4 regions of the Rummeliibacillus sp. NPDC094406 genome follow, and region 4 is predicted to be linked to each of the others. Evidence: riboswitches for the same ligand, from Rfam matches in the RefSeq annotation. Region 4 holds a riboswitch; each other region holds the start of a gene.
What was found. A riboswitch is a leader RNA that binds a small molecule or an ion and turns the genes downstream of it on or off. The one in region 4 is predicted to bind thiamine pyrophosphate.

Region 1: it holds a riboswitch for thiamine pyrophosphate, as region 4 does, so the genes downstream of both, thiT (energy-coupled thiamine transporter ThiT) here and tenA (thiaminase II) in region 4, are expected to answer to the same signal.
Region 2: it holds a riboswitch for thiamine pyrophosphate, as region 4 does, so the genes downstream of both, ACIQ4I_RS14080 (ABC transporter substrate-binding protein) here and tenA (thiaminase II) in region 4, are expected to answer to the same signal.
Region 3: it holds a riboswitch for thiamine pyrophosphate, as region 4 does, so the genes downstream of both, thiC (phosphomethylpyrimidine synthase ThiC) here and tenA (thiaminase II) in region 4, are expected to answer to the same signal.

The regions. Positions count from the first base shown of each region.
Region 1 covers NZ_JBIWGZ010000008.1:38,507-46,179, reverse strand. The annotation lists gene ACIQ4I_RS17875 (carboxylate--amine ligase) at 1-835, shown strand, start outside; gene cuyB (cysteate racemase) at 837-1,538, shown strand; gene ACIQ4I_RS17865 (DEAD/DEAH box helicase) at 1,626-2,897, shown strand; gene ACIQ4I_RS17860 (aminopeptidase) at 2,919-4,148, shown strand; gene ACIQ4I_RS17855 (magnetosome magnetite crystal formation protein family) at 4,515-4,871, opposite strand; TPP riboswitch at 5,153-5,258, shown strand; gene thiT (energy-coupled thiamine transporter ThiT) at 5,381-5,941, shown strand; gene map (type I methionyl aminopeptidase) at 6,189-6,941, shown strand; gene ACIQ4I_RS17840 (tryptophan-rich sensory protein) at 6,989-7,673, opposite strand, start outside.
Region 2 covers NZ_JBIWGZ010000005.1:55,044-62,716, forward strand. The annotation lists gene ACIQ4I_RS14060 (TatD family hydrolase) at 32-799, opposite strand; gene ACIQ4I_RS14065 (ABC transporter ATP-binding protein) at 802-1,548, opposite strand; gene ACIQ4I_RS14070 (ABC transporter permease) at 1,556-2,308, opposite strand; gene ACIQ4I_RS14075 (thiamine-binding protein) at 2,309-2,599, opposite strand; gene ACIQ4I_RS14080 (ABC transporter substrate-binding protein) at 2,612-3,607, opposite strand; TPP riboswitch at 3,735-3,844, opposite strand; gene ACIQ4I_RS14085 (hypothetical protein) at 4,191-4,946, opposite strand; gene ACIQ4I_RS14090 (S8 family serine peptidase) at 5,137-7,673, opposite strand, start outside.
Region 3 covers NZ_JBIWGZ010000001.1:24,630-32,302, forward strand. The annotation lists gene sstT (serine/threonine transporter SstT) at 156-1,364, shown strand; gene ACIQ4I_RS00120 (PPC domain-containing protein) at 1,555-2,703, opposite strand; gene thiC (phosphomethylpyrimidine synthase ThiC) at 3,000-4,778, opposite strand; TPP riboswitch at 4,908-5,022, opposite strand; gene ACIQ4I_RS00130 (DUF6434 domain-containing protein) at 5,264-5,833, opposite strand; gene ACIQ4I_RS00135 (glycerol-3-phosphate responsive antiterminator) at 6,225-6,863, shown strand; gene ACIQ4I_RS00140 (ABC transporter substrate-binding protein) at 7,190-7,673, shown strand, end outside.
Region 4 covers NZ_JBIWGZ010000007.1:46,715-54,387, reverse strand. The annotation lists gene ACIQ4I_RS16855 (MBL fold metallo-hydrolase) at 1-191, shown strand, start outside; gene ACIQ4I_RS16850 (TetR/AcrR family transcriptional regulator) at 220-786, shown strand; gene ACIQ4I_RS16845 (YrdB family protein) at 820-1,167, shown strand; gene thiE (thiamine phosphate synthase) at 1,271-1,894, opposite strand; gene thiD (bifunctional hydroxymethylpyrimidine kinase/phosphomethylpyrimidine kinase) at 1,881-2,705, opposite strand; gene thiM (hydroxyethylthiazole kinase) at 2,705-3,454, opposite strand; gene tenA (thiaminase II) at 3,441-4,124, opposite strand; TPP riboswitch at 4,186-4,284, opposite strand; TPP riboswitch at 4,348-4,445, opposite strand; gene ACIQ4I_RS16820 (VOC family protein) at 4,504-4,923, opposite strand; gene ACIQ4I_RS16815 (class I SAM-dependent methyltransferase) at 5,129-5,881, shown strand; gene ACIQ4I_RS16810 (LysR family transcriptional regulator) at 5,903-6,820, opposite strand; gene ACIQ4I_RS16805 (GNAT family N-acetyltransferase) at 6,850-7,326, opposite strand.

The DNA.
Region 1 (7,673 bases), on a different contig from region 4:
TAACTTCAGTTATCCAAAAACGGATACTTGTACGTATGAAACATATGAGAACTTCCAAGTGAAAGTTGAATACCCAATCATAATTAAAGCATCCAATTCAGTGGCTTATTGGGCTTGTGAATTTCCGGGTAAGAAAAAAGTATTCATTGCACATGATGAAGCTGAAAAGAATGCCATCTTAAAAGCAATTTATAGTTCGTCTTATAAAGATCACTTAATCATCCAAGAATTCATCCCTGGTGATGATTCATATATGCGCGTATTGAATGCATATGTTGCTACTGATGGTAAAGTGAAGCTAATGTGTTTAGGTAACCCAATTCTTGAAGAACATTCTCCAGAAGGTATCGGTAGTTATGCAGCAATCATAACTACATATGATAAAGACTTGATGGACCAAGTGCGTTACTTCTTAGAAGATATTGGTTTTACAGGTATTGCAAACTTTGATATGAAATACGATTATCGTGATGGTAAATATAAACTATTTGAGATTAACCTTCGTAATGGACGTAGCAGTTATTATGTAACCGCAGCAGGCTATAACCTAATGAAATATGTTGCAGATGACCGTATGTTACATTTGCAACAAGAACTAACTTATGCGGATAACGAACACTTGTGGAGTATCATTCCAAATGGTGTATTATTCAAATACGCACAAAACACTGAGCTTAAAGCAAAAGCTCGTAAATTAATCAAAGAAGGTAAAGCAACGAACTCATTGTTCTACAAAGAGGACATGAACTTCAAACGTTGGTGCAAACTAACATTGAATAGCTTGAATTATTACCGTAAATACAAAAAATATTTTAACAATAAAGGTCTGTCTTAGAATGGAAAAGAAAGTACTTGGTATTATTGGTGGTGTTGGACCGCTAGCAACAATGCTACTTGGCGAATCGATTGTCCGTAGAACGAAAGCATTTAGTGATCAGGAGCATATGCATTTTATCATAGATAATGATACACGTATCCCCGATAGAACGGCATATATTTTAGATCATTCTAAACCAAACCCTCTCCCAGTAATGGTTGAGGATGCAAATAAGCTAGCCGATGCGGGAGCAGATATGATTGTAATCCCTTGCAATACTGCGCATAATTTTTACGATGATTTACAGTCAAATTCGAAAGTTCCCGTATTGCATATGATTCGAGAAACAGCGAAAAAAGCACGCCAATTAAATGCAAATCGTGTTGGTGTACTTGCTACGATCGGTACATTAACTTCCAATTTGTATCAAGAGGCTTTGATGGATGAAGGTATAGAACCTATTATTCCAGATGAAGTAATGCAAAAAGACATTATGACAGTGATATATGACTATGTAAAAGCAGGCAAAAAGATAACGTCAGCACAATGGCAACCAATCGAAGCAGCAATGAAAAATGCAGGATGTGACCACATTATTTTAGGCTGTACAGAGCTATCTGTTGTGAATAGAGAGTTATCGTTAGATGATTCGTATATTGATGCACTTATTGTATTAGCGGATTGTGCGATTACTAGTTGTGGTTACGAATTATTAGACTAATCATTGAAAGACCTGTCCTTTCTATAAGGGACAGGTTTTTACATAATGTAAATTATTAAATATAACTGAGAGAAGGTGTGGGAAACAATGTCATTCTTAACTTTATTGAGTGAAGATTTACAAAAAAAGTGGACTTTCCCATCCACAATGCCAATCCAAGATCAAATGATTCCGGCACTATTAGAAGGAAAAGACGTAGTAGCTGAATCCCCAACAGGTACAGGAAAAACATTAGCTTATCTATTGCCGATTCTACAAAAAGTTGATGGTGCAAAAAAAGCAACGCAAGCACTAATCGTTGCTCCATCCCAAGAATTATGTATGCAAATTGTAGAAGTTATTCGTACATGGACTGCCGGTACAAATATTACGGTTGTTCCATTAATTGGTGGGGCAAACCCACAACGCCAAATCGAAAAATTAAAGAAAAAACCAACCATTGCAGTTGGTACACCAGGACGTCTAAATGAGTTAGTTAAAGAGAAGAAATTGAAGTTACATGAGCTGACAACAATTGTTTTAGACGAAGGGGATCAACTACTAAGCCGCGATTACCGTGTCATTGTAAAATCATTTATCGATGGTGCAGACCACGAACGTCAAGTTGCAGTCGTATCAGCAACGATTACCGATGAAATCGAATTAGTGGCAAAACGTATGCTCCATGATCCCATACGTTTTCAAGTAAAAGTGGATGAAACATTAACAGGCAGTAAGGTCGTACATTCTTTTGTAAAACTCGAAGAACGTGATAAAACAGAATTTCTACGTAAATTATCACATGTATCAGGAGTTCGAGGACTTGCATTTATGAACAATTTAGACCAAGTTTTAATGAAAAAATCTAAGCTTGAATTCCGCAATGCACCAATTGTGGCACTACATTCTGAGATGAAAAAGGAAGAAAGAAAAGCTTCATTAGACAGTTTCCGAAAAGGTGAAGCTCGTATTCTAATTGCAACAGATGTAGCAGCAAGAGGACTAGATATAGATGGATTAACGTATGTTATACACGTGGCTGTTCCATATACAAGAGAGCAATATGTTCATCGTTCAGGCCGTACAGGACGTGCAGGAGCAGATGGTGAGGTTATTACATTACTTGCATATCATGAAGAACAAGCTTACCATAAACGCCTTCGTGAATTATCAATTAAACCAGTTGAAAAAATATGGTCTAATGGCCAACTTATAGAAGGTCACGCAGAAAATAAACAAGTTCGAAAACAAACAAAGCCAAATGGTAATTCAAATGCGCATAAAACATCTAAAAAAAGAAATGAAAGTAGTTCATTTGGAGCTTCTTTCAAAGATTCAGGAAAGAAAAAGTACTTTGCAAAGAAATCTAAGAAGAAATAATTAGAAGCGAGGTAATTAATGATGACATTTAAAGAAAAGCTAGAACAATTTGCTGAGTTAGCAGTAAAAGTTGGAGCTAATGTGCGAAAAGGCCAAACTTTATTGATCAATACAACGACAGATACTATTGAATTTACACGTCTAGTTGTAAAAAAAGCATATGAAGCAGGCGCTAGTCGTGTAACAGTAAATTTCTCTGATGATGTAATCAATCGTGCTTATTTTGATCATGCACCAGACGATGAATTTGCAAAATTTCCCCGTTGGATTAGTGAACAACGTGATGAACTCATCGAACGTAAAGGTGCATTACTATGGATTGATGCTGCAGATCCAGATAATTTAACAGGTGTTCCTGTAGAAAAATTATCAGCTCATCAAAAGGCCTCTGGAAAAGCTTTAGAAAATTATCGTGATGCTGTTATGAACGATAAAATTGCATGGTCAATCATTGCGGTTCCTTCAAAAAAATGGGCTGCTAAAGTATTTCCTAATTTGAAAGAAGAAGAACAAGTACCTGCATTATGGGAAGCTATCTTCAAAACGGTACATATCGGTGAAGGGAATGTCATTGATAACTGGGACCAACATTTGAAAAACTTAGATACACGTGCTAACCTACTAAACAAAAAACGCTATGCAAAATTACATTACACAGCACCAGGTACAAACCTAACAATTGAATTACCAGATAAGCACATCTGGTGTACAGGTGCTAGCTATACTCCAGATGGTACTTCATTTGTTGCGAATATGCCTACTGAAGAAGTTTATACAATGCCTTCAAAATATGGCGTAAATGGTTATGTTTCAAACACAAAACCATTGGTGTTCCAAGGTAATATTATCGATCAATTCAAAATCACATTCGAAAATGGTAAAATCGTTCAAACTGAAGCAGGTGTAGGTGCAGAATTGCTGCAAGAACTAACAAAAGCTGATGAAGGGTCTCAATATCTTGGTGAAGTAGCATTAGTACCGCACGAATCACCAATTTCAGCTTCTAATATTTTATATTACAATACTTTGTTCGATGAAAATGCATCCAATCACTTAGCAATTGGAGAAGCGTACCCAACATGCTACGAAGGTGGCAGTACACTTACAAGAGAACAACTTGAAGAAAAAGGCATCAACACATCCATTACACACGAAGACTTCATGGTCGGCAGCGGCGAAATGGACATAGATGGTATCTTACCAGATGGAACAGTAGAACCAATCTTCCGTAAAGGTAGTTGGGCATTTTAAACAACAATCTAAAACTCCGCTCACAATGAAATGAGCGGAGTTTTTATTCTTTAAAGGTTATTTGAATGAAAGTAGAAGAATCTTACCAACTAATTATGATAATAACGCTGAGAGGTGCTAAAGAAACTCTAAGTGGTACTGAAAAACTAAAAAATCGCCTCAAGGATCACAACCCCAGGGCGATTCATCATCAAATTATTTCTTTATAGGAGTCTTCTTCTTTTTAGCATCAATTGCTTTAATGATGATTGGATAAACAATTGGAGCTAACTTAATAGCTGCTTTTACAACTTTTCGTACTTGCATATAGTAGCACTCCATTCCAGAAACTTTTCTATTTCAGACTATACCCATAAAATTGTACTCTTAAGCTCTAAGTACTTTAATTCCTTGAATAATATTCCAGATAAAAACTACAAGTGATATTATTACTTCTACAATCACAAAAACAAACCATAAGATTACTAAGAATGTACCGTTACCAGATGATTCATTCATAATGTTCATTTCATAGCTGAAAGGGCTTGCCGCTATGGTAGCAATAAATATAATTACTCCAAAAATAGTAGGAATAATTAGCAGTAGATGAGAGATAAATGCACGTTTTGCATGCCTTTTTACATCTTGATCTGTAGATACAAAATAGACGATTAATGGTAATATAAATCCGGCAAAAAATATACTAAAATAACAAAGGGCTGACAGTATGCGATTATTATCCAATAATGACACCTCCATTTATTATACATACGCATAATAATGGGCAAAAGATTCGAGTTATACTTCATTTATTTTAGCGTTTTAAATCAATATTTAAACATTAATCATAGTAAAATTTTTAAAATCAATCCCTTAAAGTACTTCTTTCCATCTTTAATGTGTCGAATATAAAAATGCAATATCTTTTTACAGATAAACTGATTATCTAATTTTTTGGGCAACTAACATTGAAATACAATATTTAGTTAAGTAAAATAAATGTGTTCAATAAAATTTAATGATGTATCGACCACAAGGGGAGCCGTAATGGACGGCTGAGAGTGAACCCGAAGTTCTAACCCTTTGAACCTGTGAGTTAATACTTGCGTAGGAATGTGGATAGAAACCGACTTATTTCGATGTCAGGGCTATCCTGATGTCGTTTTTTTATGGTGAAATCTCTAATGGAAAGTTTCCTAGAATAGGCTTTGGGGCTTATGTGATCTACATCGGGACTAAGGAGGATTTGAAAATTGAACAACAAAAGATTATTAATGATGGTTGAGATTGCTATTTTTGCAGCAATCGGTCTAGTTTTAGACCAAGTATCCTTTAAACTATGGCCACAAGGTGGTTCCATTAGCCTTGTAATGGTGCCAATTGTGTTGATGGCATTTCGTTGGGGTACAATAGCAGGTCTTATAACAGGACTTCTAGTGGGAGGATTACAAGCAATAATGGGGGGCTATATTTTAACACCTCTACAAGGTTTTATTGATTATTTCTTTGCCTTTACTGCAGTTGGTTTAGCAGGAGTGATGAGAAATAGAATAATCAATGCAAGCAAAAAGGAAAGCAAAAAGCAAATGGTAGCATATATTGCAATTGGAACATTTATCGGGGGAATGTTACGTTATATTGCACATACTGTATCAGGTATCATCTTTTTTGCAGAGTATGCTGGCAAACAAAATGTCTATTGGTATTCCATTATCTATAACGGTTCATATATGATTCCAGCAATTATTTTAACGATTATTGTTGCAGCACTTCTATTTACATCTGCACCTCGATTATTAGAACAAAAACGATAGAACTACAAGTCTAGCCACCAAAATATGGGGGCTAGACTTTTTCATAAAACTTTTTTAAGAATAAATTCTGAGTCACAAAGTCATAAGTATATTATTAAATCTCTAATTAATATGGTAATCGTAAACATTTTCAAAAAGTATAATATGATAGCAATAGAGTCCGTAAGCAAAGGTTTTATAAGAACGGCTTAACGTAAAATTGTGGTATAGTTAAGTGTAGATATTTAATTAGAAGGGATCGTTAGAAATGATTGCAAAAACGCAAGCAGAAATAGATGCTTTATTGAAAGCTGGTCGTGCAATGGCTGAAATTCGAGATGCAATGAAAGCCGCAACAAAACCAGGTGTAACTACTAAAGAATTAGATGACCTAGCTGGTCGCCTATTTGAAGAAAAAGGTGCTGTATCAGGGCCTAAAGCAGAATATGATTTTCCAGGATACACTTGTATCAGTGTAAATGAACAAGTTGCACATGGTATTCCAAATCTTCATAAACTAAAAGCAGGTGACTTGATTAACATTGATGTATCAGGTCATGTTGACGGTTATTATGCAGATACGGGTATTTCATTTATCGTAGGAGAAGTTGATTTACCGGAAGTTCAAAAAATCTGTGACGTCGCTCAAAGTGCATTTGACCGTGCGATGACAAAAGTAAAAGCAGGTTCTCGTCTAAACCAAATCGGTAAAGCTGTAGAACGTGAAGCACATGATCATGGCTTAGCGGTGATTATGAACTTAACTGGACATGGTGTTGGCCGTTCACTACATGAAGAACCACAATACGTATTAAATTATTTCGATGCCTGGGAACGTACAATTCTTAAAGAAGGAATGGTTTTAGCAGTAGAACCATTTATCTCACAAAAAGCAGAACACATTGTAGAAGCAGGTGATGGCTGGACTTTTATCACTCCAGATAAATCACTTGTAGCACAACTTGAACATACAATCATTGTAACTAATGGTGAACCAATTATTACAACAAAAATTGATTAAAAAACACCCTGCTAATTAGCAGGGTGCGGGAAGCTCTCTGAACGTAATTATTCAGAGGGCTTTTGTTTTTTTATAAAAATAATACCGACCACTAATACACCACTCAAGAAAAGAGCTGCAGTCGTAACAAGCAATTCTTCAAAGCCATTTTTAAATGCAATTCCAATATAAGCCCAAATATAAACGATAGGGAATAGTATATCATCATAATGGAATCGTAAATGCAATGCAATCGCTGTTCCACATGTAAGCATAATAACGGCCCATAGTGGATCACTAAGCCCTAAGACGTTCCAATGATTATGAGTAAATAGAAAGGCAATATTCATAAAGGTTACAATACTAACCCAAGCAAGATACATCGAAATTGGTAATCGTCCGCCCCATGAACGATGCCAAGCAGGATATGTAAAATACAAACCTGTTAATGACAGGAGCATTAAAATGATTGCCACAATTGACCATGTGAAATATTCATAATGCCACAAGTAAATCCATAACATATTAAATAACGAACTAGCTACAAATAAGACTATTTGCATTAAACTAATATGATATTCATTATGGCGATTTTTCCATAATAGATAAATCCAATAAGCCAAAATAATATAAATAAATACCCTAATAATATAAACATACCCTGCTGGACTAAATAGGACAGTATAGCTGTTGGAGATTTCACTTGTTGTATGACCATTTAGTGGAATTATATTAGCAGCTGTACTAAATACA
Region 2 (7,673 bases), on a different contig from region 4:
AGTGATCTAGAGGAGTTCTTTCTATATAAAATTAGTCTATGTTATAAAACCTTTTCGTGTTTTCATAGAGCACACTACCTACTTGTTCAATAGGTTGCTGCTTTATTTGTGCTATTTTTTCAATACTAGCTTTAATCATTTTGGGGTGGGTCATTTGTCTATCGAAAGGTCCTTCAAATGGCCAAGGTCCATCTGTTTCTACCATCATTTGTTCAAGTGGATAGTGTTGAACAAGACTTTGGATTTCTTTTTCATATAGAACGTCCGGCGTAATGGAAATAAAGTATCCATTAGCAATCATTCGATCTACAGTTTGTTTATCTCCTTTGAACCAGTGAAAATGTGCGGCAGATACTTGATGTTTTTCTAATAAGTCACAAGCCATTTTGGCATCTTCATAGACTGCATGTAAAACGATAGGTTTTTTGAGCTCTGCTGCTAAAACAATGAATTTTTCGAGTAAGTCAATATACGGTTGATAATTGATACCTTTTTCTTTATTTAAATAATAAGGTAACCCTACTTCCCCTATAGCAATCATATTCTCATTGTTTTCTTTAATCCATTGGAACAGCTGCTTTTCTTGCACTTCATCTGATAATGACTGTTCTGGATGGAAGCCGAAAGCGGGCAAAATGCGCTGGTCTTTATTTGATAAAGCCAAATTGTCTTTACATGATTGTAAACCCGTCGAAACAGCAATGACATGTGATACCTCATTTAGGTGCAATTCTTTTAACATTAACTCTTGCTGATCTATATTGTATTGGTCAAAGTGAATATGTGCATCGATGATCATTTTTACAATCCCTCATCTAATTCATCTTTTAATAGGTTAAAAATTTCCTGCTTCATATGAAAGAATTCTTCATTATTAAAGAGGCTCTCATCTCTTGGTCTCTTAAAAGGTACTATGATTTCTTCTTTCACCATCGTTGGTCGCTTCGTTAAAATATAAATTCGATCTGCCAAAAACAGTGCTTCTTCAATACTGTGTGTGACAAATAATATAGATTTACGATTCTCTTCCCAAACAGATAGAAGCCATTTTTGCATATTAATTCTTGTGAACTCGTCTAATGCAGAAAATGGTTCATCAAGGCATAATAGATTTTGTTTACTCAACATGGCTCTGATAAAAGCGACACGTTGTTTCATCCCACCTGAAAGTTCAATGGGATAGGCGTTTTCAAATTCTTCAAGTCCTACTTTTTTTAGCCATTCTTTCGCCTCTTGGATGTTAGGCTTTCCTGATAATTCTTGGACAAGTACCACATTCTCAAGAACTGTTCTCCATGGAAACAATGAAGGCTGTTGTGGCATATAACCGATTAATCCCCGCTCTCCATGAATAATTTTATTATTCAAAGAAATGGTGCCTTCATCTGGTTCGATGATTCCTCCGATTAAGTTAAAGAGTGTACTTTTGCCGCTTCCAGATGGACCAAGAAGTGCAACAAATTCCCCTTCTTCTACATGTATTGAGATATCTCTTAAGACTTCTGTTTCAGCAAACTGCTTCTTGACATGTTCAATAGTTAATAACAATTTTTTTCTACCTCTCTAGCTTGCCTTTTATGAATAACTTTTCAAGTATACGAATGAGGCCAAATAGGAGTACGCTTAAAAGCATGATAGTAAAGATGGCTACAAATACATGATCTGTGCGGAAGGATGCTTGGGATAGCGTCATATACACGCCGATTCCCTCTTTCGCACCTAACCACTCTGAAATAACTGCCCCCATGACACTGTAAGTTGCTGAAATTTTAAGCCCTGAAAATAAAGATGGAAGAGCATTAGGTAATTCTAATTTCCAAAACATTTGCGTTTTAGATGCCCCTGCCATCTGCATATAGTATTTTAGCTCAGGTGGCGTGTTTTTGAGGCCATCTAAAGCTGCTACAACGATTGGAAAGAAGCATACAAGCCCAATTACAATAAGTTTTGGCATAATGCCAAATCCAAACCAAATGATTAACAATGGTGCCAAAACAATGATTGGAATGTTTTGTGACAGAATAAGTAATGGGTACGTTACCTTTTGCACAACCGGTAATATATGTAGAATTACTGCTATTGCGAAACCTACTGCACTCCCAATAATCAGCCCTAATAGAGACAATTTTGTTGTTGCCAAAATATCAACCGAAAAGCTAGGAATCACCTTAAATCCTTCTGAAAAAATTTGTGATGGTGCTGGTAAAAGCCATGCAGGTGTGTCAGTGATTCGTACAATAATTTCCCATAGACCTAAAAGAAAGAGGAGGAGAACAATCGCCCCTCCATTGTTTCGTAACCATTTCATTTATCGGTATTTCTCCGTTAAGGTATCCATTGTAATACCCGATGGTTGGTAAAGAATTTTCACTTGTGTAATGACATTGACACATCCTAGTTCAACCATTTTTTCATTCATCTTAGTAATGATATTCATCAACTCTGACATTTCGCCTTCCATCGTTGTTTCAAGAGGATGCACTTCATATTTTATCCCTGATTCATCGATCACTTTAATCGCAGCATCTACAAAAGGAATCACATCTTCATATTTTTCTGTTTTTGGTATAATTTGAACACTGATTAAAGAATTAGCCATTTTCATTTCCTCCTACTGTGGTAAAAATTCATTTGTGAATGCTTTTTTAGCATCGAATTTGCCTTCTAATAATTTATTGTCACTCATCCAATTTGCATAGTTTTCCCAAACTTCAAGTTTTTGCTCTCCCCATTGTTTAGCATCATCTTGATATTTATCAGCAAGCCACTCTTGACTTTTCTTCACAAGTTTTTTGTCTAAATCTGGTGCTGCTTTGATTAAGATATCTGCCGCTTTATCTGGATTTTTAATGGCATATTGATAACCTTGAGAAGCCGCTTTAACAAAAGCTTTCACTGTTTCCGGATCATTTTGAATCATTTTTTCATTAGTCGCTAATACTGGAGTGTAATAATCCAATTTTTTACTGTAATCTGTTAAATACATCATGTTCAATTTTTCTCCGCGAAGTTCAGCTTCTATACCTGTCCATCCATAGTAAATCCACGCAAAGTCTACATCTTTTTTGACCATTGTAAAGTAGTCTGCATCTCCTGCATTGATGATATCAACCTTCTTCACGTCTGCATTTTCGGTTTTCATCAATGAATCGATTACGGCTTTTTCCACTGGTGAACCCCATCCACCGTAAGTTTTTCCTTCAAAGTCTTTTGGCGATTTAATGTTCTTCGCGATTGGTGATGCGAAACCAGATGTATTGTGCTGAATAATCGCTGCGATGGATACAAGAGGAACCCCTTGTACTCGTGCTTGTGTAATTCCTTCTTGATAGCTAACTCCAAAATCAGCCTTGCCAGATGCAACGAGTTGGTCTGCTCCTGTCTCGCCTGGTTGAATAATGTCTACATCTAAACCCTGTTCTTTAAAGTATCCTTTTTCTTTTGCAACATATAATCCAGTGTGGTTCGTATTAGGTGTCCAATCTAAGACAACTGTTACTTTTTTTAGCTCTTTCTTCGAGCCTGCTGCATTTTCCTTCTTATCCTTTGACTGACATCCTGCTAAAGCGAGTATCGCCACTAACAGGAACACATATAACTTTTTCATCTTATTTGCTCCAATCTCTGTTATTTTAACAAGTTCTATGTAAAGAAAAGAGAAAAAGAAAAAACGTCCGGAACCATTCCGGACGTTAACATACATTCTAAAAGATAGTCATTTGATAACCCTATTATTATCTTTAGCTGATGTTCCCTCCGCTGGTGTTAACCAGTTCAGGTTCTAAGGGTCAGTATCTATCGGATACATTCTCAGCTGGCATCACCAGCCCCCCTACATTCTTCATACATATGAACTTTTCACATTCATTATAACAAAAATTTTCGGAAATTGGGGAATGGCATAATATTAAGTGTTTTATATTAGAAGAGGTCTGCTAAAGGTATTGGTGTCACTCTTCAGGTTTTAGGTTTACTCACGTTTTCAAGAAATATTCACGCTCTGTTACGATTTACTCGCTCATTCGCACATTTTATTTGCGCTTTATTGAATTGTATTCGCATATTACATATTTTAAATCTTCCATTTGGAGAAATTAATGAATAGATTATCTAAGTTTAGATAAGAATTTCGTTGTGTTTCCGAGGAAAAGGGTGAGACGGTAGGAGTTTTATAACTAATATATAAAATTTTAGTTTTGCCTCAGTTTGCTTAATATTTCATTCCTTAATTCTAACATTTTATCTTTTGATGGATATGGATTTGTAAAAGTTAATGCCTTATCAATTGAAGTAAGTGCATGATTATATTCTTCTGAATTTAGGAGAGCTTCGGCTAAATAGTACCAATAATACGAGATATCGTATTTCTGCAATATTTTTTTGTTATAAGAAGCAACCTTTTTGAAATAATAAGGATAAACATCTTCTGCTATCGTAAGTCCTGATCCCTGATACCGATAAACATCAACCATATAGGCATCTCCAATATCATGAGTCCAAATCGCTAATTCAAACTGTCCATCTTTCCCGTATTTTCCAGGCATATCTTCCACAAACAACTTACTATAATATACGTAATTTGTAAGTAAATTAACGAAGTTATACATTTTCCATTGTAATAAAACCAGTTGTGACCAGATACTTTCTACTTGCCAGCCAATGACTAATGAATTTACACCTAGAGGAGTTAGTGGAACAGCCATTAAATCCGTAATTGCATATCCTTTACCTTTTATTTCTGCCATTGGATACCAAATATTATACGATTTTTTTAATAGTATAAGATAATTTTCACCTTGATATTTATAGGCAACAATTAATTCCTTTAACCGATCTCCATCTATATCTGCCAATAAAATGGCTGGTCTGTTGTTTGCATTTTGCAATTTCAAAATAGTGGCTGATGGTGGCAATATGCTTTCCAGCAAATGTTCAAATTCATTCATAATCTATCCACCCTTTCATAGTAGTGTATGCATAAATTGAAATGGGAGATAGTTAGGTGTGATAGGCAGTTTACCTAGTTTCATGGAATTTTTAGTAATATAGGTGATCTTCCATAGTTGGATTGAATTTTGCCTCATTTAGAATTGAGATAAAAAAGCCTCTGATCGTTAAGATCAGAGGCTTCTTTTATTATTTTGGAAGATTAATATAAAGTTTACCTGCAGCCTTTTGGAGTGTTTCATTTTGGAAGCTATCGACTGCTTTTACTTCGATGACTGCTCCATCTGCTACAGTTCCATCCGGTACAGTCCAGTAACCAACATAATGTCCTGCTGATTCTTCAGACATAGGCAGTTCTGTTGCGTTTTGTGCAGTATCGTTAACGTTTGTTAATGGCATATGAATGAAGAAGGATGTTTTTAAGTCTGGCTCGCTGTCAAATACAATTTTAACTGTCTTACCAGTTGATAACGTCATATCATTTGTTGGCGTTAAGTTTTCAATAACTGGTGCTGTATAATCTGCAGTTACAGTTACTTTTTTCGTCACTTTGTTTTTCGCTTTATCTTGAGCTACTACTTTGATTTCATTTACACCTTCATCTAAAAGTATACGAAGAGAGTATTTACCGTTCGTAACTTTTGCGTCTTTGCCATTTACTTTTACCCAATCAAGGTTTTCGTCAGCAATTGTTCCTTCAACTGTAGTAGTCTCACGGTTTGTTTTAGCACCATCTTGTGGACTATCAATTGTTAGGGTAGGGTTTATTGTATCTAGGATCACCTTAACAGATTCAGATTCACCTGTTACTTTTCCATTTAGTTTCGAAACTACTGAGAATGTGTTAGCTCCTTCTACTAATTTAGCTGGAATAGTGAATTTACCATCCGCTCCAACAACCGTTTTACCTGCTTCTTTGCCATTTTGTTTTAATGTGATTTCAGTCGTTGGTGAAGCTTTCCCTTCAACTTGAATGGATGATTCACTAGTTACATTACCAGCTACTGGTGAAGTGATTACTGGCGCGTTCACTTCATAGCTGACACGAGCACGAATCATATAGTTACCTTCAGCCACTGGTGATTTTGACCATGCTCCTGAAACGCTTTGATAACTTCTTCCAGCATTTTTGCCATCTTCATCTGTTGCAAGTCCAGGAGCATTTGGATTTGCATTTGTTTGGCGATATACCATGTAGAAGTCTCCGTTGACAGTAATATTGTTTTCACTTAAGTCAACAACTGTCCACTGGCCATTACGTAGGGCTGTTGCATTAAAAGGCCCTGCAAGTTTTTTACCAGGAGATCCATCAGCACCAGTTGCATCCCATACTTCAACAGCAAAGGCTGTTCCACCTGGACTTGGCCATGTTGTATCCCAGAATCTGAACACACCATCTGTAACAATACCTTGTTCTTTTCCTTCAGGAAGAGACATTTTCACAGCCCAAGCATTGCCAGCAGCATTGAATGCACGTGCATTTTCTGCTGTACCGTCATCATAACCTATTTCTCCACCTGGGTAAGTGTAAAATGGTTTTAAAATAATATTCTTTGTACTTGCTTGTCCACCGATTGTAATCGCTACTTCTTGGCTATGATAACCACGAGCAACTATTTTCAATGTGTAGTCCCCTTGATATGCAGTTAAAGAGTAGTTACCTTCTGCATCCGTCGTAACAGGTGTAATGTTCGCATCTTCTTCAAGTAAGATAGTTGCACCTGCTACTGCTTCACCTGTAGATTCATCAGTGATTTTACCACTCACTGTATTTTGGGCGATTTCTTGTAATGTGAAGTTTGCAGTTGTTGCTTTGTCTGCTTCAATTTTCACTGCTTGTTGTTTTGATGTGAATCCATATGCTTCAGCTTTTACAGTAAATGTACCTGAACTATGTTTTAGTGAGTATGATCCGTTAGCGGGATCTGAGTAAACGGAACGGTTCGATTCTAGTACATTTACTTGGGCACCCAATGGTAGAAGTGTTGGATTCACAATTGCTTCTTCAATAGGTGCTTTTTCTTTTACAGGTAATACAGGTTTAATTGTTTTAGGATCAATAGAATCTTTTTTAGCATCTTTATCCTGACCTTTTCCTGTATTTCCATTATTGCTGTTCGTATTGTTTTTATCTTTTTCTTTTGATACTTTGCCTGTTTGAGAAGCATTCGCTAATACTACGTCATCAATATACCATCCTTCTTTGACAACACTAGAATCTGAGAATGCATTGAAGCCAATATAGATTCGTTGACCTGCATAAGCAGATAGGTCAACTTCAGCATTTAGCCAACCATTGGATGCACCTGAAACTGTATATAGTTGTGTCCAATCTACTCGGTTTGTCGATACAAAGACATTACCATAATCATAAGCTCTTCCAGAAGAAGCTTTTTCGAAGTTATACCATTGTTTAAATTGCAAGTAAGCGTGACCTGCTGGCAGATCGATTGGAGGCATCACCAATGTTGCATTCATATTACTCGCATAATTTCCTGCTAAGTTTGTTGCATATACTTTTTCGCCAGATGCAGCTTTTCCTGGACCAGAAGTTGGTTTACCCCATTCCCAGCTGTTTTCATTACCAAAGGAATACCAGCCAATTGGTTGTGATTCGAAGTTTTCAGAATATCCAACTGTAACGCCTGGTTTCACTTTTACAGTGTATTCATCACTCACAACCTCATTATTACCGAAATCATTGATCACCCATTTGTATTTGAAGT
Region 3 (7,673 bases), on a different contig from region 4:
TAGTAAAATAAGACATAAATAAACAGTGTTATTTTAAAAATTATTGTCGCAATTCTAAAATTTCATGATAAAATGTACTTTATAGAAATACAAAGTGTTTTCTTGGGTGGAAATCAGCGCGTTTTTTGCATCAGGGGCACAGAAGGGGAAACATTATGAAGAATATTATGAAAAAGTGGAATGCTATTAGTCTAGTTAATCGTATTATTATCGGTATTATCATCGGCGTCATCGTGGCACTCGTATTCCCAAAAGCAGCATGGATTCCAATGCTGGGTACATTATTTGTTGGTGCGTTAAAGGCAGTTGCGCCTATACTTGTTTTTTTACTCGTTATGAATGCAATTGCAGGTCATGAAAGTGGCAAAAAAACGAATATGAAAACGATAATTGTACTTTATGGTATTGGTACATTTTTATCAGGATGTGTAGCAGTCATTGCGACAACAATCTTCCCAGTTCAATTAACATTAAAGGAAAGTACAAGTGAACTAAAACCTCCTGGTAGTGTTTGGGAAGTAATTCAAAAACTTCTTGAAAATATCGTTTCAAATCCAGTAGATGCATTAATGCATGCTAACTATATAGGTATCTTAGCTTGGGCACTTGTATTAGGGGTAGCACTTAAGCAAGCAAGCGATTCAACTAAAGGTGTGCTATTAAACTTTTCAGATGCTATCTCAAAGGTTGTACAATGGGTTATTAATCTAGCACCGATTGGTATTATCGGTATCGTGTATGATACCATCGTAACGAACGGCTTATCATCATTACTAAAATATGGACAACTACTTATTATATTAGTAGGATGTATGGTATTTATCGCTTTAGTGGTAAATCCATTAATCGTCTTTATTGCAGCACGCAGAAATCCATATCCACTTGTGTTAACAGCATTAAAAGAAAGTGGGATTACAGCATTCTTCACTCGTAGCTCTGCCGCGAATATCCCAGTGAATATTAAGCTTTGTGAAAAATTAGGTTTAGATAAAGATACATATGCTGTATCAATTCCATTAGGCTCTACGATTAATATGGGGGGTGCAGCTGTTACGATTTCCGTATTGACATTAGCAGCAGCACATACGTTAAATATTAATATTGATATTCCAACAGCCATTATTTTAATGGTTGTATCAGCAGTTTCTGCAGCAGGTGCTTCAGGTGTTGCGGGTGGCTCATTACTATTAATTCCACTAGCATGTAGCTTATTCGGAATTCCAAACGAAGTTGCAATGCAAGTCGTTGCGATCGGCTTTATCATTGGGGTCGTTCAAGACTCTTGTGAAACAGCACTTAACTCTTCATCAGACGTAGTTTTCACAGCAGCAGCACAATATGCGAATGAACGTAAAAATAAATAAGATCTAAAATGCTATTTAAGATTGACCATTGTATAAGATTTAATCTATACAGATAACTTCTTTTCAAACATAAAAATACCCATTAGTGACTTAGTAGCACTGATGGGTATTTTGTTATTGCCGATTTTTCATCGTTTATTCTGTTCTTTACAAAAATATTTAAAATCGAGAAAGCTGAATACTATATGTTCTATTTTGTAACAATCACATTATAAGGCTTGGACCGATCACCAGAATTATGAGTAACATTAATATAATAAGTTCCTTTAGATAATTTTTGATTGAATGATGTGTAACCAGTAGCATTATTACTACTATCCGAATAAATGTAATTTATCTCTTTACCATTTGAATCATACAATTGAAGTTTTCTTTTTGAACCAGTGATATTAGAAATATTTACTTTGTATGTTGCCTTAGATGTAATATCTATTTTATAGTAATCTTTCGAATCCATATATTGTAGAAACCAGCCTTTATACGTATAGTTCAGCTGAATTGAATTTGCTGTTGCTAATGTGTTATTCGGTTCAGTTTCTACGTAATTATTTGCATTAAAAGTAGCTTCAAAATTATATTCTTTGTTGTAACTATTTGAATAATTTTCTATTTTCACATAATATGATCCTGCAGGTAAGCCGGATCCGAATTTTGTAAAACCATTGGCATTGCTAGAATTATCGGTATAGCTATAATCAATTTTATCGCCATTTGAATTTAATAAAGTGACTTTCCATTTTGCACCTGATAAATTGCTTAGATTTATATATACTTCTCCATTTTCAGAAGTAGAAAATGAATAATAATCAGCTTTATCGTAAGAAGATCTATGGATTAATCCTGTATAGGTTGTTGATACTTCAATGGGATCAGCCTTTTCTAAAGTATCATTATTTTCCGTTTCATAATTGGGAGATGGAGACGTTGTTACATTTAGTTTATATTCCTTGTTCAAAGTATTCGAATAACTTTCTACTTTAATAAAATAAGTACCTTTCGGTAAACCCATAATTAAACTGTTAAATCCTGTTGCAGAAGAATCATAGTTCGTAAACTCATAACTCATTGTATTTCCAGTTTGATCTAATAAGGAAAACTTCCATTTTGTCCCTGACAAATTGCTTAAATTTATGGTTACTTTGCCATCTTCGTTAGTTGTAAATTGATAATATCTTACTTTTTCTACTTTATTCAAATTATCAGTATACGTTTTATTCGTTTCAATCCTTACAGAAGTCGCTAAAGTATTAGCTGATGCTGTAAAATCCCCACTCAATAATAGACCAAAATACAAAGAAAACATAAAAAATAAATAATAAAAGTACTTCTTTCCGCTCATGCACCACACTCCATTCTAAATTAATCCTTGACATACTATGTAACTGAAGTCATGCATATGCTTATTTTCTAGATACCTTATATCTATATCAATACATTATTAAGAAGTAAAAAATTATGATTAAAGGGGATGAGCCTGTGGGGGATACCGTAAAGTTTTTCCTTCGGAGTAACGTGGATTTTTTGTTACATCTATTACAATCAATAAAGCAGCTGGAAAGAAAAATCATTTTTCTTATCCAACTGCTCTTTTTTTCTTTATTAACTACCCATTATTTATTGAATAGTGTAGTTATTTTATTTGTAAATTTGACTTCCTTGATGACGAAATTCAGAAGCTTTATCTTTCAAACCTTCTCCAATTATATCATCAATAACAAGTTTTTTGTCTTTTGCTAAATTTCGAATATCTTGTGAAATACGCATACTGCAGAATTTTGGTCCACACATAGAACAGAAATGTGCAGTTTTCGCACCTTCAGCTGGTAATGTTTCATCATGGTATTCTAAAGCTCTTTCAGGATCGAGCGATAAGTTAAATTGGTCTTTCCACCGGAATTCAAAGCGAGCTTTTGACAAGGCATCATCTCGTTGTTGGGCACCTTTATGACCTTTTGCTAAGTCAGCAGCATGTGCAGCAATTTTGTACGTGATAACACCAGTTCGTACATCCTCTTTATTTGGTAATCCTAGATGTTCTTTTGGTGTTACATAGCATAACATTGCTGTACCAAACCATCCAATCATCGCAGCACCAATTGCAGAAGTGATGTGGTCATATCCAGGTGCAATATCAGTTGTAAGCGGTCCTAGTGTATAAAATGGTGCATCTTGGCAGATCTCCATTTGTTTATCTACATTTTCTTTAATCAAATGCATCGGAATATGTCCTGGACCTTCAATCATGACCTGTACATCATGTTTCCAAGCAATCTTGGTCAATTCTCCTAAAGTTTCAAGTTCAGAAAATTGTGCAGCATCATTAGCATCTGCGATGGATCCTGGACGCAAACCATCTCCTAACGAAAAGGTAATATCATAGGACTTCATAATTTCACAAATTTCCTCAAAATGAGTATATAAAAAGTTTTCTTCATGATGTGCTAAACACCATTGTGCAAGGATTGAACCCCCGCGAGATACAATCCCAGTCATTCTATTAACTGTTAATGGAATATAACTTAAAAGTACACCTGCGTGAATCGTAAAATAATCGACACCTTGTTCTGCTTGTTCAATCAAGGTATCCTTATATACTTCCCAGGTTAAATCTTCTGCAATCCCACCAACTTTTTCTAAAGCTTGATAAATAGGGACTGTTCCAACAGGTACTGGTGAATTTCTAATAATCCATTCTCTAGTCACATGAATGTTCTTACCTGTAGAAAGATCCATAATTGTATCGGCACCCCAGCGAGTTGCCCATGTCATCTTTTCAACTTCATCTTTGATAGAAGAAGACACAGCTGAATTTCCAATATTTGCATTGATTTTTACATGGAAATTCCGTCCTATAATCATAGGTTCAATTTCAGGATGATTAATATTAGCAGGTATAATTGCTCTACCTTCTGCAACTTCTTTACGAATAAATTCAGGTTCTACATTTTCTCGTATCGCAATAAACTCCATTTCAGGTGTGATGAATCCATTTCGTGCATAGTGAAGCTGTGTAACATTTTTTCCTTTTTGAGCACGTAATGGGCGGGAATTGATGTATGGGAATTGCTCTATAGAGTTAGAACTATTTTCTTTTTTGTAACCATTATCTTCAGGTCTCATACTTCTGCCTGTATATTCCTCTACATCATTTCTTTCTAAAATCCAATCTCTGCGAAGGGGAGGAAGACCCTCTCGAATGTTGATAGTGCGATGTTCATCTGTATAAGGGCCACTAGTGTCATAGATACGTACTGGGGGATTTTCAGTAACGCCATTAGCATCATTAGTTGGAGTTAAAGTAATTTCACGCATGGGTACCTTAATATCAGGACGTGTTCCTTCTACATATACTTTACGACTACCAGAAAAATTGGACATAACTGCAAAATTCATTTCTTCATTTGTTTTGTTCATCTTGTCTATCCTCTTTTCTAATTGATAATAGGGACAGATCTGTTTCACAGCAAATATCAGTAAAGAAAAAAACCAGGTCCATTATTAAAAATGGACCTGGCGATATAAACATAGATAATCTATCTTCTTTGCTCAGTGATGTAACATCCCCACGCTGGTATGAACCAGATCAGGTCCCGAGGGTTAAGAAACGTCAACGTGTTTCTCTCTCAGCCCAACTCAATGGACACCCCTTGTTATCAATATAAAATTTTTATAACCATATTATAGGGAAATAAGTAAAGAAAGTAAATACATAAAAAGGAATTAATAAAAAATTGATAGGTTATTTAATTTTAAACCAGATTATTAATATATTTATTCTAATAGAAAACATTCAATATCTCCTGATGAACGAGATAAACTGAAATTGGCAACAAAAGCGAGTTTCTGGTTGTCAAAAGTCAAATTACGTTCAAGTAGAAATGTTAAGGGGACCTAAAAAGTTAATTATTAGGCTCGTATTTATTACTTCCAGGAAGTTTCTTAATGTTATTCCACGCTTCAATTGCTTCTTGACGACTTTTTCCTTGGTTTTTTGGATTAGCAAAAAAGTCACGAATGAATTGATTGTATTCAAATTGGGGAGCAATCTTTTTCTTGTATGTAGGGTCTTTCTTTAACTCTTCTTCCGTATACCAAGCATTTACAGCATCACGATACGTTTTTCCAATGTTGTTTTTAAAGTAATTTTGGATATATGTAGAAAAATGAAAATTAGGAATAACTGTCTTGAAAAAGGCTCTTACATCTTGACTACATCGATGGTTTTCCATAATGACTGTATCAAGACTTAAATCTGTTTGAGGTTCTGCCTTCTTATTTACCTTTGATTTTCTAATTGGCTTTTTAATTTCTCCTGTTCGAAGAAATGTTTCAATTCGATCGGTAATTTCTATTTTTGAACCAGAAGCACTTATTCCATTTTTTCTGCAAAAAGTTTGTAATTCTTCTTTTAACCAATAAAAGTCTTTAAAACTTTGCACACTAATTTCTTTTGTTAGAGTAGGCCTCACTAAAAACACCTCCATATGTATTTAATTTCATTATAGAACATTTGTTCTTTTGTAGCAAAAATAATCCTATTCAACAATAACAAACCGAAAAATATATAAGGAGATTTTTTGCCTTCTTAAAGAAATATGTATTACCTTTTATTTACATGGTGAAATTTATTATGATACACCAAACAAATGGGCCTTGTGGTTGATAATATTTGCATGCTGCGCGCTTGTTAGTGCAGTTATTAATTATCAGTTTATTTAAATTTGTTTACCGTATGTAGAAAATGTGCTGTAATGTAATATATATACAATAGAACCATTCTTTAATAAGATTGTTAATAATAAAATTGTCCTTGATGAATTTTAGGAGGATGATTGTTCGTTTTTATAGGAAATTATCATCTTGCGAACCTTAAGTGTGAAAGAGAGGGAATTATCCGTGAAAACAAATAATAGGGGACAGGTCTTACTAGAAAGATTAGAAAAATATAAAATGGTTGCTGCTATTAAGGACATCAAGAATATAGAGCGAGCAATCAAGTATAAAGAAAACCTTAGTGCAGTATTGTTAATGACAGGTTCTATATTAACTGTTAAAAGATACGTCGACCATATTCAATCTGAAGGACTACCAGTTATTTTGCATGTTGATAAAATAGGTGGACTAGAGATGGATCACGATGGAATTGACTTTATAAATAAGAGTGTTCGTCCATTTGCAATAGTTACAACGAAGAGTGGGGTTATAAAAAGGGCAAAATCCAGTGGAATTCTGGTTATTCAGCGAATTTTTTTAATAGATACCGATGTTTATATGAACTTAGTGAAAGATGTTAGTCAAATTCGCTCAGATATAATTGAGGTTATGCCGAGTCGAGCCCCAGACTTTATAAATAAATTGACGAAAGTATTACCTGTACCTATTATCACAGGTGGATTATTAAACTTACCTCAACATGCAAGGGAAGCACTTGATAATGGCGCTCTTGCGATTACTACATCAAACTCAGAATTGTGGAAAATAGATATGAATGGTGTTTGACCCAAAAATTTACATATAATTTATACTTAATTTATTTGTAATTAATAAAAAACATATATAGTAAAAGTGTAAAGTGAATAGCAAAAAGGCGCGAGTAGAGAGACCTCAAATAATGTATTTAATACATTTTATTTGAGGTCTTTTTATTTTGTTATGCGTAGTGCTAATGGAGGTGACTATATTACATATTATCAATTAATAGGTGATTGGAAACGTAGCTTTAAGGTCTTAAATAAGATGAGTTTTTAGTTAGTACTCAATGTTTGTAGTCAAACTTAACTGTTTTCTGAAATGGTAAGTAAGTCTAATTTAATAGGAGGAACATAATGAAATCATTCTTAAAATTAGTTAGCTTATTTGTATTCGTATTAATCTTAACAGCATGTCAAAGTTCTGAAACAACTAAATCCAATAGTGGAAATGGTAAAAAAACAGTAATTGAGTACTGGCATGTAAATGCAGAGACTCAAGGTGGAAAAGCAGTGGATGAGTTAGTTAAAGAATTTAATGCACAAAGTGATACTACAGAAGTTGTAGCTAAATATAACCCAGATATGTATAAAGGTTTAATGCAAAACTTACAAGCTGAAGTAGCAGCAGGAAAAACTCCAGCTGTTGTACAGGTAGGGTGGTCGTTTTTAGATTATTTTTCAAATAATTTTAATTATGTATCTCCTCAAGACGTAATAGATAAAAATTATCCAGAAGATAAAACGTTTTTACAAGATCATTTTTTAGAAAATGTTATGAATTTAGCAAAAAATTCGGATGGTAAACAAGTGGGTGTTCCATATTCGTTAAGTAGCCCAG
Region 4 (7,673 bases):
TTTTAAAACCTTCTTTCCCATTTCCTGCACTCGCTACTTGGAATAAACAAGTTGCGGTCGACAGTGCAAAAAAACTAATAGACCTAAATCCAAGTTTACTAGCTGTTGGACATGGGCAAATGATTGAAAAACCTATACAAGCGATGAAGCAAGCAATCGATGATGCTTCGCGATTATTAAAAACCAAATAATAGGAAGTGATTAGGAGGTGAAGAAAAAATGGCCCCTCGCATGAAGATAGATTTTAATATTGTACTTCAAAAAGCAACTGACATCATTGATGAAAAAGGGTTAGATGAACTATCTCTGAGTTTATTAGCTAAAGAATTGCAAATCCGTCCACCTTCCTTATACAATCATGTGAATAGTCTTTCAGAATTGAAACAGGCCTTAGCTATTCAAGGGCTTAAAAAGCTTTATCAATACATGCTACATGCTGCAATAGGGACATCGGGAGACGATGCAATCCGCAAAATTAGTGAAGCGTATGTTCAATTTGTAAGAACACACCCAGGTCTTTATGATGCTACAACTCGATTTCCAAATCCTGAAGATTCAGAACTACAGCATCAGCAACAATTAATCGTTGATCTAGTGATGCAAGTTCTCGAAGCCTATGGTTTACAAAAAGAAATGGCAGTTCATATGGTTAGAGGATTACGTAGTATTCTGCATGGTTTTACGTCAATCGAACATATGGGTGGCTTTGGAATACCATTGGATATTGATAAAAGTCTATCCATTTTAATCAATACTTTTATTGAAGGAATTCACTCGATAGCTTAATGTTCTGAAGACTAAATAGAAAGAGGTATGAGAATGGTCTTTTTAACAATTCTTGAGATGATGAACTTAGGATTACGCTTTATATTAGAACTTACTGGTCTTATACTTTATGGTTACTGGGGATTTCAAACGGGGAATACCCATATTCAAAAAGGGATACTCAGTATTTCAATTCCTTTAAGCATCGCAGTAATCTGGGCTTTGTTTGGTTCTCCAAAAGCCAATATTCCTCTACCTGCAACTGCTCATTTCATATTAGAAATGATAATTTTCTTATTGCCCGTCCTGCTATTAATTAGCTTAGGAAAAGTAGCAGTAGCGTGTGTATACGGATTGATATTCATACTAAATAAAATATTACTTGTATTCTGGCATTCATGAATAATAAAATACTTAAACTTAAAACATTTAATAACACTTTGAATCTATATAATTCAAAGTGTTATTGAAATGGATAATAATTATTTTTTGAAGCTGTTTTCTTTTATAAAGAAGAAAAAGACTGAATTGTCGCCTTTCTATTAGGACTTTCACTAATGGCTGATATGACGGCAACTCCATCTGCTCCTGCTTGCCGTACTTCATGTGCATTTTGCTCTGTAATTCCACCAATCGCGACAAGTGGGAAATCAGGATACATGACTCTTGCTTGGTGTAAAAATGTTACACCTGCTGGCTTTTTCGCATCTGATTTTGATTTTGTTTCATAAATTGGTCCAATGCCAACATAATCCGCTCCACCTATCACTGCCTTCTCCATTTCCTCTTTCGTATGCACAGAGATCCCTACAATTTTGCCTTTGAATTTTGTTCGAATTGCTTCAAGAGCTATATCATCTTGTCCTACATGCACACCATCTGCATTAATCTTCAAAGCAAGATCAACATCATCATTCACAATAAAGGGAACATTGTAATGCTTACATAACGTTTGACACGCTATGGCAAAATATTCTAAATCATGCTCTTTTAACGCAGCCTCCCCTTTTTCTCGTAATTGGAAAATAGTTACTCCTGCTTTTAATGCTTCCTCAAGTACCTCTAAAGGGCTATCAATACAATTTCGTGTTCCCATAATAAAGTAAACAGCTAAATCATTTCGTTTCAATGATTGTCACCTCGCAAACTCCATTTTCCTTTTTATATGCAAAGTGATTTGTTGGGCCATGGCCGTGCCCGATATTTAAAGGATTTTGTATCGCTAATTGTACAAATTTCTTTGCTTCAATGATCGCTTCACGTAAATCATAACCCTGACCTAAAAATGCTGCTATTGCAGATGAAAATGTGCAACCTGTTCCATGTGTCTGCTTTGTATCAATACGCTTCGTTTGCATTGAGAATGATGTGCCATCTTGAAAATAAACCGTATCAATCGCTTCTTCACCTTCTAAATGACCACCTTTCATCACAACGCAAGAAACGCCCATATTAAGAATTATCTTTGCGGCTTTCTCTATATCTGCAGCAGTTCTGATCGTGTTCCCACTTATTACTTCTGCTTCAGGAATATTTGGCGTAAGTACAGTAGCAAGTGGCAGTAGTGAACTTTTCAAAGCTTTGATGGCTTCTGATTGAAGGAGAGATGCACCACCTTTTGCAATCATGACTGGATCAACAACAAGCTGGATTTCTTTATCCTTTAAGCTTTGAGCAACGGCTTCAATTATTTCTGCAGAAAAAAGCATACCTGTTTTGGCAGCTTTTACAGGTAAATCTTGCATTACTACTTCAATTTGTTGTTGTACAAATTCAGCTGTTGCAGGGAAGATCCCTTCTACCCCTAAAGTATTTTGTGCAGTTAGTGCAGTAATAGCGGATGTACCGAAAACACCTAACTCTTGAAATGTTTTTAAATCAGCTTGGATTCCTGCCCCTCCACCACTATCAGAGCCCGCTATTGTCATCACAATGTCCATTATTGTTCACCTCTAGAGATATCGTGTAATGCATTTAATACTTCCACTTGGAAAGAGCCTAGTGGACCTGCAATAGCTGCACGCTCTGCAACAGCTTTATAATCTTGTAAAACATCATGAAGAACAGTTAAAGGATTGCCTTCTACAGCTAATGCCGCACTACAAACTGCACTAAGTAAGCAGCCTGTTCCTGTCACCTGCGTCATTATTTCATTGCCTCCTCCAATGGTATAAGTTTGCTCGCCATTTGTTAAGATATCTGAAGGGCCCGTTACAATGACTAGACAATGATATTGACGTGCTACTTGTTTCGCTACTTGTTCAACATCGATTTCTCCTTCTCCACTGTCTACACCTTTTACTTGCCATTTAACACCTGCAATACTTGCTAGTTCCCCGGCATTACAACGGATTAAGTCAAATTTCACCGCTTCCAGTAATTCTTGAACCGTTTGTTTACGAAATGCTGTAGCGCCTACACCAACAGGGTCAAGGACAACGGGTATTTCTTTCTCGTTTGCTTTACGACCTGCAAGAATCATTGCTTCCTTAGTTCGACTGTTAATGGTTCCAATATTAAGTAATAAGGTAGAGGCATTGGATACCATTTCTTCGACCTCAGATGCTTCATCTGCCATTACAGGTGAAGCACCAATTGCAAGAAGCCCGTTAGCTGTAAAGTTCGCTACAACATAATTCGTAATACAATGGACAAGAGGACTTGTCATTCGAATTTTAGATATACTCATAATTGACCACTTCACCTTTCCAATCTTCTAAAGTCCAAGGCATTTCCCAAAACTTCCATTCATAATAGCAACTTTTCTTGAAATGAGATTTCAATAAAGATACTTTTTCAGGTTGTTCTTTTGCAAAACGATTCATCATCGACTTTTGCAATTCAATTTTTTCTTTATAATCCGGATCACTGTACATCGTAATCCATTCTTCATAAAGTTTGACACCTGGTTTAGCGTCTTTGTATTTTTCTCCAATTTCTTGATACAACCAAGGGCATGGGAACATGGCTGCAAATGCTTCAGCAACATCACCATTATGAGCTGTATTGTACATATGACTAACGTAATTGTACGCGGCCGGTGCAGGTTCAAATGTTTCTAATTCTTGATCAGTTACACCAAGCTCATGGAAAACTGTCCGATGCAATTCCAGCTCAGCTTCATTAATATGACGAGCTGTTTCTAAAAAATAAGCAATATCCTCATTCGTAATTGCCTTTGATGCAGCTATCGCTAACACTTTTGTATAATGCTTTAAATAATAAGCATCCTGCATCATATAAAATTTGAATTTCTCAATTGGCAGAGTTCCTCCAACTAATCCCTTTACAAATGGATGTTCAAAACTACCTTCCCAATAAAAATCTGTCTCTTTTCTTACCTCTTCACAAAATGTCATCCTAAGTCCTCCTTGTAGTGGACGTAGACGCAAAAAAAGTCTCCATGCTAAACATAGAGACTTCATAGTGAATATTGCTCCCTACGTCAGTATTAACTGTCAGGTTCTAAGGGTCAGGTTTTAACCTTCTCAACACAAAAGTGTCCCCCCGCACAAAAATATTTGGTTGGTAACAAAAAAGCTCTCCAAATCGGAGAGCTACTGTACAAAAATCATGCATTATTATGCTATGTACTTTGCTCCCTACGTCAGTGTTAACTGTCAGGTTCTAAGGGTCAGGTTCTACCTTCTCAACGCATAAGCGTCCCCCCGCAAATATTTAAGTTGCTATTATCGTAGCATTTCTTACTCAGCTGCTCAAGGATAAATTTATCCTTTATTAGTCACCAATGCCAGGGGTGTTCATTAAGACAATTCTCCAACCATCTGGATCTTCAATTGTAACGCCTGATTCTTCCCAGTATCCGTTCTCTGGTGAAACTATATCATATCCCATATTCTTCAATCTATTTTTGATATCTTCAATTATTTTACGATCAGGGATATAGAAGACGAGTAGGTTATCCTTTGTTGGAGCTGGACAAGGACTACCATCTATATGTTGAGTAAATTCCAAATGATAGTCAAAACCGGGAAGCCCAATCATTATTCCTTTATATCCCCTATGCCCTTCAAATGAGCCAATCGTTTTCAATCCTAATCCTTTACAATAGAAATCTACAACTTTGTCGAGTTGATCCGTAGGGCGTGCCACTCGAATTTGCGCTACTTTCATTTCATTTGGCCAATTACTTTCCATTCCTTCATCCCCTTATTTTCATTCTCAAATTACTAATTACTACCATAATTATAACAAGGGGGTAATCGAGCATACCTTAAGTAATTAGACTGAATTTGAATTAAACAATTTAATTCTATATTCCACTTTGGAATTAATACACCCTTTATCAGTCATATCTCTACTATCAAATTCTCTGTTATCCTCATCTAAAGGAGATGATCAAATGAGAGAATGGAATGCAGTTTTATATGATAAAAAGCATGATTTCGTTTCAAAATTTGGCGGGAGTTTAGTCGAATTACTAGCACCACAAAAAGAGGAAACAGTCTTAGATTTAGGCTGTGGTACAGGAGATTTAGCAAATGAAATCACAAATCAAGGAGCTATTGTGCATGGCATAGATGCATCGGAAACAATGATTTATCAAGCACAAACAAAATATCCACAAATACAATTTTCTGTACGAGATGCTACACAAATAGATACACATCATCAATTTGATGCAGTTTTCTCCAACGCCTCATTACATTGGATCAAACAACCTGAAATGGTTGTCCAAAATGTTTACAATGCTTTAAAAACAAATGGTCGTTTTGTTGCTGAGATGGGTGGCAAAGGAAATATTTCTTCAATCGTGAATGCGATAAAACAAAGCATGGATGAATTAGGTTATACGTATATTGAAGATTATTTTCCTTGGTACTTTCCAACCGCAGAGGAATATAGTGAATTATTACAACATGCAGGTTTTCAAGTAAAGATGATGACATTATATGAACGTCCAACCCCACTTATTGGAGAAGACGGTATCAGAAATTGGCTGCAAATGTTTAGTAATAATATTTTTCAGCATTTATCTGAATATCAAAAAAATAATGTTGTTCAATTATGCGAAAAGATTTTAAAACCTCAGTTATATAAAGAACATACATGGATTGCTGATTATTGGAGACTCCGTTTTGTTGCAGTTAAATAGACGAAATAAAAGGCATTTCTGTTAATTTGAAATGCCTTTCCTTTTTGAAGCGAAACTTCCATCAGTGGGGGTTTTACAATCCGTTAATGCAAGGTAAATTTCCTTGCTACTTTCTAGAAAAGCCTGAATATCACTAGATATGTATTTAGAAATAAAGTAAGTTTGCGAGGTTATATGTTCAAATAAATTTAAAGACCGGATACAAAGGGTGCCTCCCTCTTTTTGCACAACACTTTGTGGTAAAAATGCAATGCCCAGTCCTTGCTTAACAAAGTTTTTGATAACTTCTGTTTGGTTAACTTTCATACTTTTATGTGAAGGAAATTGGCTTATAAGCACATGTTGAACGGCTTCCCAATAAGGTGCGTACTCATGTGTTAAAATTATCTCGCTTTTTAATAATTCGGTTGGCTCTACTTCACTTTTAGAAGGTGAGATGACTAATTGAATAGATTCATCCGCAATCATTTCAATTTGTAAATCTCGTGTAGATATTATTTTCGATAGACCGATATCAATGGCACCACGATAAGCAGCTTCCCCTATTTCATTTGAATTTAATAATTCAATCGATAACTGAATATGCGGCTTGTTTGCATTAAAATGCTCGATGATCCTAGGCAAAGTTGAGTTGGCAATCTGTGGGGCTACACCAATTGTTAAATTAGACGTATAACCTTCCAAAAAGGCTTGGGTACTCCATAACGAATCATCAAGCATTTCAATTAACTTTTCAGCTTTTTCAAAGAAGTAAGCACCCGCTATATTTAATCGTACTTTTTTGCCACTTCGTTCAAATAAGGGTGTTTGTAGTTCTTTTTCTAAATGATGAATATGTTTTGTTACAGTCGATTGTGTTAAAAAGCGTTTTTCTGCCGCTTCCCCAAAGTTCTCTGTTTTAGCTGCAACTAAAAAAGTCCTTAACCATTCCGTTTCCATAAGCACTTCTCCCATCAACAGTATTCAAACTATAAAACTTTTTGAAGCTCAATTTCATCTCTAATTGGAATACCGTCATTCCCTACAAGCGGAATTTCTGGTTTGTATTTTCTCGCTATTTGTACTGCATTGGGGTAAACCTTTGTTAAATGATATCCTCTCTTTTGGTAAAACTTTAATGCATGCAAATTATCATTTGTTGTAATTAACGTAACGAGTTGGCAGCCCTTTGCTAGAGTTGTTTTTTCAACCTCTTGAACAAGTATTGTGCCAATTCCACGATTCTCTTCGATGCTATCTAAAGAAATAATCTCACATTTTTTACCTCGAAGAATATATGTGACGAGTCCAATGATCTCGTGTTGATCATTAAGAAAAACATATCCATCTAATTGGCTGCAATCATATATCCCTGATGAAATAACCATTTCTGTAGTACCCCAATGTTGAATAAAGAAGTTGATTACTTTTATCTTTGGATATTCTTGGAGTGAAGAAATTTTCATATAGTTATCCCCTTTTAATTATTCTAAATATTAAATCTATTTCTATTGTAACAAATCCCCTATTTTGATAGTAACGAAATAACTTTTCATCTTCTCCTCTAACTTCAGGAAAAATAATACTTGCGAAATTGGATGTTTTTCTTGTGAAGTTAGATGATTTACTTGCAACTTTGTCCTATTTACTTGCGGAAATTAAAATTATATTTGCGTTTACAGCATTTTATGTTCTCAATAATTTCACTTTTCCTTTACGCTCTAACTTTAGGCTTTAAGTAGCCACCTTCTCCCAAATAAAAATACATAAAAATAAGCCAAGCAATAAAAAATGACCCCTGTAATTTGCAGGA